Regions from separate parts of the Microbacterium profundi genome, predicted to be linked through region 2. Evidence: predicted binding sites of a transcription regulator. Region 2 holds the regulator's gene; the other holds the start of a gene.
What was found. Region 2 encodes HrcA, which represses chaperone genes, less so after heat shock. Its sites were predicted from a motif close to TTNGCACTCGNNNNNNNCGAGTGCNAA; they were not measured.
Positions count from the first base shown of each region.

Region 1 (4,420 bases), on a different contig from region 2:
CAGTCGACGAAGCTCGTGCACTTCTCGCCTTCACCGGAACCACCCGAGACCTCCTGCATAGCACCGGCGATGTCCTCACCCTCGACCGACACGGCCTGCAGCGCCGCGAGGGCGATGAGGATCGTGGCGTCGTACGCCTCTGCCGAATAGGTCAGGGCGTCGATCGGCTCGTTGCCCTCAGCCGTCCAGACCTCGTTCAGCTGGTCGATGAAGTCGTCGGGAAGCTCAGCGCCTGCGCGCGTGCCCTTCGATCCCTCGAGGCTGACACCGAGGTCCGGCCAGTCCTTCAGGTTGCCGTCGACGAGGTACAGCGCGCCAGTGTCGACGCCCGCGTTGCCGAGCAGCGGTGCGATCGTGGCGAACTGGTCGTACGACACGATGGCGACAGCATCCGGGTTCGCCGCGGCGACCGTCTGCACCTGGGCGTTGAACTGTCCGTCACCCTGGTTGTACGAGGCTTCGGCGACGACCTCGCCACCTGTGCCCTCGAACGTGGACTTGATCGCCTCGAACAGGCCCGTGCCGTACGGGTCGTTCTGGTAGATGATGCCGAGCGTCTTGTGCCCGTCCTCGGCGATCTGGTTGCCGAGCACCTCGCCCTGCAGGTTGTCGCTGGGAGCCGTGCGGAAGTACAGCGGGTTGATGCCGGTGAAGTCCGCCGAGGTGTTCGACGGCGAGACCGTGAGGATGCCGGATCCGGCGTTGCCGTCGAGGATCAGCTTCGTCACGCTCGAGGATGCCGCTCCCACCATCGCGGTGATGCCGGCGCTCTGCAGGTTCGTGATCGAGGTCTCGTACGCCTTGTTGTCGAGGTCGCCCTCGTCAGCGGCGGTGAGCTCGACCTGGATACCGGCTGCTGCGTCGTTGATCTCGGACACGGCGAGCTGCACACCGGCCTCCATCGGCGCTCCGAGGAAGGACAGCGACCCAGTGGACGGCAGCAGCGAGCCCAACTGGAGCGTCAGGTCGACCTCGGCCGGACGATCTCCGCCGCCGGTGTCTTCGGTCGCCTCTGGCGCGGGCGTGCTGCAGCCCGTGATCACAAGCGCCGATGCGCCGACCAGCGCGATGCCGGCAAGCCACTTCGTACGCGTCTGCGTGCGGTTCATAATGCTCCTTTGCAACGACGGACATGGCAATACATGCCCGGATGATCCCACCTTATGGTGGGCGCGAGCGTGCTGGGTATCGGTGCGCTAACGATCTTGTTTCGCCTTGAATACGGGCGTCAGGCGACGGGAGCCACCCGCGTGCGCCGACCGCGCCGACCGGCGCGCAGCAGGTCGATGACGAACACGCCGACCGCGATCCACACGATCACGAATCCGATCCATCGCTCGGGCGGCATCGGCTCGTGAAGCAGCAGCACTCCGGTGAGGAACTGCATGATCGGGGTGATGAACTGGATCATCCCGATCACCGTGAGGTTGATGCGGCGGGCGCCGGAGGCGAACAGCAGCAGAGGCACAGCGGTCGCGATGCCGGCGAACAGCATGAGCACGGTGTGCCACGTGCTCACCGTGCCGAACGTGATGCCGGTGGTCTGCGCGACGATGATCAGCTGCACCACGGCGATCGGCAGCAGCCAGAACGACTCGAGCGTGAGCCCGCTCACGGCATCCACCGCCGGTCCGATCTTCTTCTTGATCAATCCATAGGTGCCGAAGGATGCTGTCAGCGACAGCGCGATCCACGGGAACGAGCCGTACGCGACGATGATGACGACGACCGCGACGACGGCGACCCCGATCGCGACCCACTGCAGGCGACGGATGCGCTCGCGCAGCACGAAGACACCGAGCAGCACGGTGGTGATCGGGTTGATGAAGTAGCCCAGCGCCGTCTCGACGACGTGCCCGCTCAGGGTTCCGATCAGGAACACCTGCCAGTTGACGTAGATGAGCACTCCGGCGAGCGCCGTCCACGCGAGCAGTCTGGGCTGCCGGATGATCGCCATGATGCGCCGCCAGCCCCGCGCGACCGTGAGCAGCAGCAGGCAGAACACGAGCGAGAAGACCACGCGCGCCGCGACGACCTCCCACGGCCCGGTCGGCACGAGCAGCAGGAAGTACAGCGGCAGCAGCCCCCAGATCAGGTAGGCGGCCACCGAGTACGCGGCTCCTGCTGCGCGGGTGCGGGGCGATGCTTCGAGGCTCACTGCTCCACCCTAGGACCGGCAAGGATGCGAAAAGGCCCGGATGCCGAAGCATCCGGGCCTTCTACGCTGTTGTCGAGTCGCTCAGCGAACGACGACTGCGAGAACGTCGCGAGCCGAGAGCACCAGGTACTCGTCGGCGCCGAACTTGATCTCGGTGCCGCCGTACTTGCTGTACAGGACGCGGTCGCCGACGGACACGTCGAGCGGAACGCGGTTGCCGTTGTCGTCGATGCGGCCGGGGCCGACAGCCACGACCTCGCCCTCCTGGGGCTTCTCCTTGGCGGTGTCGGGGATGACCAGTCCACTAGCGGTGGTCTGCTCTGCCTCGACCTGCTGGATGACGATGCGGTCCTCGAGCGGCTTGATGGAAACCGACACGGTCTACCTCTTCTTTCTTGACGCTGACACGAAAGACTTGTTCGCACTCTCAACCCGAGAGTGCTAATCACAAGTGTAGGGCGTCGGCTGGCACTCATGCAATGCGAGTGCCAGTTTCGGATGCGTAGTCTGAAGTGATGGACATGTCCGAGCTCACCGCGCTGCTCACCCCCGAGGGCCTTCGGCTGCTCGATGAGGTGGGCCCGATCGCTTCCGCTGGAGAGGTCGCCGGTGCCGTCTCGAGGCTGCGTGCGGCAGGGCACTCCCCCGATCTCGTGTCCGCTGTCGTGGGTCAGGCCCACCTGCGCACGAAGGCAGTACCGAAGTTCGGCGGCTTCGCCGAGCGGATGCTGTTCACCAGAGCCGGCCTCGAGCAGGCGACGCGTCTGGGGGTGGCGGCACGGCACGCGGGGCGCATGCGCCGCGCCGGAATCACACGCGTGGCTGACCTTGGCTGCGGCATCGGCGGAGACTCGCTCGCCTTCGCAGGTGCCGGGCTCAGCGTGGTGGCAGTGGATGCCGATGAGGTCACCGCCGCGATCGCCGCCTACAACCTGGCCCCCTTCGGCGAGCGCGGGTCGTTGAGCGAGCGCAGCGAGACGAAACAGGTTGAGCGACCGCAGGGAGTCGAAGCCACTGTGACGGTGCAGCACGGCACGGCCGAGGACTTCGTGAGCGCCAACTTCCCGAGCGCTAACTTCGGAGAAGTGCACGATCTTCGGACCAATTCAGCAGATTCCTCCGAAGATGCTGCACTTCTCCGAGATTCGCGCACGGCGGTCTGGCTCGACCCAGCCCGGCGCACGACCGGTCACAGCGAGACGCGGCGGGTCACGGCATCCGACTACTCCCCCTCACTCGACTGGGCGTTCGACCTCGCAGAACGGATGCCGGTCGGCATCAAGCTCGGCCCCGGTCACGATCGCGACAGCCTGCCCGCGGATGTCGAGGCGCAGTGGGTCAGCGCCGACGGCAGCGTGGTCGAACTCGTGCTGTGGTCTCGTGAGCTCGCGCGCGACGGCGTGCGGCGTGCGGCGCTCGTGATCCGCGGTGACGAGTCTCACGAGCTCACGGCAGGGGCGGATGCCGAAGATGCCGAAGTTCGCGAGCTCGGTGCCTTCCTGCACGAGCCGGACGGCGCCGTCATCCGTGCGCGCTTGATCGGTGACGTCGCGCGCAGCATCGATGCCGGGATGCTGGACGAGAAGATCGCCTATCTCACCGGGGATGCCGCGTTGACGAGCCCCTTCGTGCAGTCGTTCCGGGTGCGCGAGGTGATGGCGGCCAATCCCAAGGCGATCAACACGGTACTCAGGGCCGCCGACATCGGCACGATCGAGATCAAGAAGCGCGGCATGGACATCGACCCGGCGGCGTTCCGGAAGAAGCTGAGCCTGAAGGGCTCGCAGACCGCCACGCTGATCCTCACTCGCGTCGGAGATCGGCGGATGGCGATCCTCGCCGATCGGGTGTGAGACTCAGCCGGGGGTCTCGCCCGTCTCGCCGTCGCTCACGAGGTCGTCGAACATCGGATCGTCGAACGTGAACTCGATCGGATCCCCGGTCTCGGGATCGAGCTCACCGACCGTGGCGCCCGTGGTGCGGATGATCGTGAGTTGAGGACCGCGCATCTTCGTTTGCTGCACGAAGTACTCCCGCGGCACGCCGTCGATGCTCGCGATGAGCGTGATGTCGGACTCGGCATCAGGGGCGCACGCCTCGAGGGGTCCTCCGTCGGCTGAGACGATGATGCAGACTCCGGCGCTCGTCCAGTTGCTCCACACGACCGTGTCGCCGTCATATCCGAGGATTCCGAGAGCGCTGCCTTCGTAGCCTTCCGCTTCGAGCTCGCGCAACTGCGCGAGCTCGGCATCGTTGTACTGC
Region 1 covers NZ_JPSY01000001.1:643,864-648,283, forward strand. Annotated here, with positions in the region: gene JF52_RS0102975 (ABC transporter substrate-binding protein) at 1-1,109, opposite strand, end outside; gene rarD (EamA family transporter RarD) at 1,229-2,158, opposite strand; gene groES (co-chaperone GroES) at 2,240-2,536, opposite strand; gene JF52_RS17150 (class I SAM-dependent methyltransferase) at 2,674-4,011, shown strand; gene JF52_RS0102995 (hypothetical protein) at 4,015-4,420, opposite strand, start outside.
Region 1: groES (co-chaperone GroES) is a predicted target of HrcA. The motif match lies at 2,624-2,650, and genes of this name have one in related genera.

Region 2 (4,420 bases):
TAAGCGCAAGCTGCTCGAGAAGCAGAAGGAGGGCAAGAAGCGGATGAAGATGGTCGGCCGCGTCGAGGTCCCTCAGGAGGCGTTCATCGCGGCACTGAGCGGCGACGTCGACAGCAAGGAGAAGAAGTAGCGAATGCTCTCCCGCGGTGCGGGGGTGTCTGTTCAGGTAACCCGAAGTAGGCTGGAACTCATGCGGCGCGGGACTTTCCGAGACGACACGGTGGACTATGCCGCCGTCGGGGCTACTCATGCCCCTGATCTGATGCACTATCCGCCGGAGCGCAGCGTGCCGGCCGAGAACTCATGGCGGCTCGGCAGCGGCGAGGATCGTTTCCGATCCGCCGGTGAGGCTCTGCTGTCGTGGACGGCGCAGCGAGCGGCCGGACTCAGCATCGAGGATGTGCGCCCCGCTGCCGGTCCTGCCTATTCCGGCGTCAGCTTCGACGCGGACGGCAACCCGATCGCGCCGAGTACGCGTGAGGTCGAACAGCGCTTCGACGCCGACGGCGTTCCGTTCGTCGGACCGGGGATGACTCTGCACCTGCGCGGACGTGTGGCAGGCATGCGTGCTGACGCCGAGCTTCGCGTGATCTCGGTCACCGAAGAGCGCCGCAGGATCGGCTTCGTGCTCGGGACCGTCGGCGGGTCCGTCGTCAGCGGCGAAGAGCTCTTCGAGATCGAGTGGCGCGACGACGACGAGGTCTGGTTCACCGTGCGAGCGTTCGACGCGCCGAACGCCCTGCTGTATCGGATGTTCCGCACGCTCGTGAAACGCCGCCGCAAAGAGCTCTTCGCGCGCTATCTCCGGGCGATCTCGCCGCTCTACGCGACGCCGCTGTGATTCGTGAAGCCGATGGCGCGCACCTGATGGCCGGCCTCTGATGGGCGGCCCCCTGCCGCTGGGTGATCCGGCGCCCTCGGACGGCCGCCTTCCCTCCGCCCTTCCCATCGACGCCGCGACGCCGTTCTCGGCGTACCTGCACGTACCGTTCTGCCGCGTGCGCTGCGGCTACTGCGATTTCAACACCTACACATCGGGCGAACTGCGGGGTGCGCGCCAGGATGAGTACGCTGACACGCTCTCCGCGGAGATCTCGCTCGCACACCGCGTGCTCTCCGAGGCCGGTGCGCTGCGCCCGATGGACACCGTGTTCTTCGGCGGAGGGACGCCGACGCTGCTCCCGCCTGGCGATCTGGCGCGGATGCTGGGCGCCGCCGTCGATGCGTTCGGCATGACAGAGGGTGCCGAGGTCACCGTCGAGGCGAACCCCGACACAGTGACGCCCGAGGTCGCGCGAACGCTCGCGGATGCCGGGGTCACGAGGCTGTCGGTCGGGATGCAGTCGGCCGTGCCGCACGTTCTCGCAGCGCTCGATCGCACGCACCAGCCGGAGAACGTGCGAACAGCAGTCGAGGCGGCCAAGGATGCCGGACTCGCCGTCAGCGTCGATCTCATCTACGGCGCCCCGGGCGAGACGCTCGGAGACTGGGAGGCGTCTCTGGATGCGGCGCTCGCGCTGGAGTCGGACCACATCTCGGCGTACGCGCTGATCATCGAGGACGGCACGAAGCTCGCACGTCAGATCCGCCGCGGAGAGGTGCCCAGACCGGACGATGACCTGCAGGCCGACATGTACGAACTCGCCGATCAGCGACTCGCCGCCGCTGGGTTCGACTGGTACGAACTGAGCAACTGGGCGCGCAGCGACGAGCAGCGCTCGCGTCACAACCTGGCGTACTGGCGGGGGAGCGACTGGTGGGGGTTCGGTCCTGGGGCGCACAGTCACGTCGCGGGTCTTCGCTGGTGGAACGTGAAGCATCCCGCCGCGTACGCGCAACGGCTCGCGGCATCCGAATCGCCCGCCGCAGGCACGGAGCGACCCGACGCCAAGGCGCACCTTCTGGAGCGCGTGCTGTTGGAGAGCAGGCTGGCGGAGGGCCTCGCGATCGCCGACATCCCGGAGGCCAATCGCGATCGGGTCGCCGGACTCATCGCCGACGGCCTGATCGACGGCGCCGCAGCGCTGCGCGGGCGCGTGCGTCTGACGCTGCGCGGGCGGCTGCTCGCCGATGCCGTCGTGCGTGACCTCACCGGGTGAGCACGACTCCTCATGCCCGAGGTGCCTCGCCGGCTCTCAGCCCGAGCGGGGTAGAATTGGCACTCCTAGTATTCGAGTGCCAGACGGGAAGGGGGCGACGTGGTCAGTGAACGAGGTCTGCAGGTTCTTCGAGCCATCGTGCAGGACTACGTCGAATCGCATGAGCCCGTCGGCAGCAAGTCCATCGTCGACCGGCATTCCTTCGGCGTCTCGGCGGCGACGATCCGCAACGACATGGCGCAGCTCGAGGACGAAGAGCTGATCACTGCGCCGCACACCTCGTCCGGCCGTGTCCCCACCGACAAGGGCTATCGTGTCTTCGTCAACCACCTCGCGCAGCTGCGCCCGCTCTCGACGGCGCAGCGCAGCGCGATCGAGTCCTTCCTCACAGACCCTGCCGATCTCGACGATCTGATGGCTCGCACGGTGCGGGTGCTGACGCAGCTCACCGGTCAGGTCGCACTCGCGCAGTATCCGTCGTTCGCACGCGCGAACCTCACGCATATCGAACTGGTCGCGCTCGCCCCCAACCGCCTGCTCGTGGTTCTCGTGACGGACGCGGGCGGCGTGTCGCAGCGCATCGCCGGATTGCCGATCGATCTGGACGATGCGGATGTCGCGGTGCTGCGCGCGAGGCTGTCCGCGTTGCTCACCGGACAGTCCGTGCGTGAGGCATCCGAGCGCGTGCAGATGCTCATCGGGGCACAGGAGAGCGCACGAACGGATGCGGCGGTGCGAGTACTGGGCGGCATCATCGGCGAAGAGCTGGCGGAGTTCCGTCAGGAGCGACTGGTGATGGCAGGAGCGGCGACTCTGGCCCGGCGCGAGCAGGACTTCCGCGGCAGCATCCATCCCCTTCTCGCCGCGATCGAGGAGCAGGTGACACTTCTGCGCCTGATGAGCGAGATGGTGACCGACGAGCACGGCCTCGCCGCGAGCATCGGCGCGGAGAACGAGCCCTTCGGCCTGCCGGAGGCGTCGATCGTGGCGAGCAATTACCTCACGCATGGCGGCACGGCGCGCGTCGGCGTCATGGGGCCGACGCGAATGGACTATCCGAGCAATCTTGCGGCGGCGCGGGCTGTGGCCCGCTATCTGTCGCGCATGCTCGATGAAGACGAGTCGAGCCGCTGAGGCGGATCGCTCCCACAGTTTGCACATGCAGAAAGGTGATTGTGGCGGACCACTATGAGGTTCTCGGAGTGTCGCGTGACGCGACGACGGACGAGATCAAGAAGGCGTATCGGAAGCTCGCTCGACAGCTGCACCCGGATGTGAATCCTGGGGACGACGCGGCAGAGCGCTTCAAGAGCGTGACCCACGCCTACGACGTGCTCAGCGATGACGATTCGCGTCGCCGGTACGACATGGGCGGCGGAGACGGCGCCAGCAGCGGGGACTTCGGCGGGTTCGGAGGTTTCGGCGACATCTTCGAGACGTTCTTCGGAGCCGCGCAGGGCGGTGGCCGAGGCGGCCGTCCGCGTTCACGTCGCGAACGCGGGCAGGACGCGCTTGTGCGCGTCACGCTCGACCTCGGCGACGTCGTCTTCGGCGCGCACCGTGACATCGAGGTCGATACCGCCGTGCTCTGCGAGACCTGCCAGGGCTCGTGCACGCAGGCGGGCACGTCGCCGGTGACCTGCGACATCTGCGGCGGCTCTGGGCACGTGCAGCGTCAGGTGCGCAGTCTGCTCGGCAATGTCGTGACGTCTCAGCCGTGCGGCACCTGCGAGGGCTACGGCACGACGATCCCGCACCCGTGCGGCACGTGCGCAGGCCAGGGCCGCGTGCGCTCTCGTCGCACCGTCTCCCTCGACATCCCCTCTGGTGTCGAGACCGGGCTGCGCCTGCAGCTTCCGGGCTCGGGTGAGGTCGGCAAGGCCGGCGGCCCGAACGGTGATCTGTACGTCGAGGTCACGGTCTCTCCGCACGCGTCGTTCAGTCGCGACGGCGATGACCTGCTCGCGACGCTCGAGGTGTCGATGTCTGATGCGATCCTCGGCACCGAGACCGCGATCGACGCTCTGGACGGCAAGGTCGACCTCGAGATCCGCCCCGGCGTGCAGTCGGGAGATGTGCTCACGATCAAGGGCCGCGGCATCACGCCGCTGCGCGGCACGCAGCGCGGCGACCTTCGGGTGGGTGTGCAGGTGGTGACTCCGACGAAGCTCGATTCGTCGCAGCGTTCGCTCATCGAGGACTTCGCGAAGAAGCAGAAGGCACCGGGTCCACAGCTCGCGCAGTTCCAGCAGGGACTGTTCTCGAAGCTGCGTGACAGGTTCAGGCACTGAACTTCCGCCACTGATCTGGAGGCCCTATGG
Region 2 covers NZ_JPSY01000003.1:374,886-379,305, reverse strand. Annotated here, with positions in the region: gene lepA (translation elongation factor 4) at 1-130, shown strand, start outside; gene JF52_RS0114560 (DUF1990 family protein) at 191-841, shown strand; gene hemW (radical SAM family heme chaperone HemW) at 882-2,099, shown strand; gene hrcA (heat-inducible transcriptional repressor HrcA) at 2,199-3,233, shown strand; gene dnaJ (molecular chaperone DnaJ) at 3,275-4,390, shown strand; gene JF52_RS0114540 (16S rRNA (uracil(1498)-N(3))-methyltransferase) at 4,417-4,420, shown strand, end outside.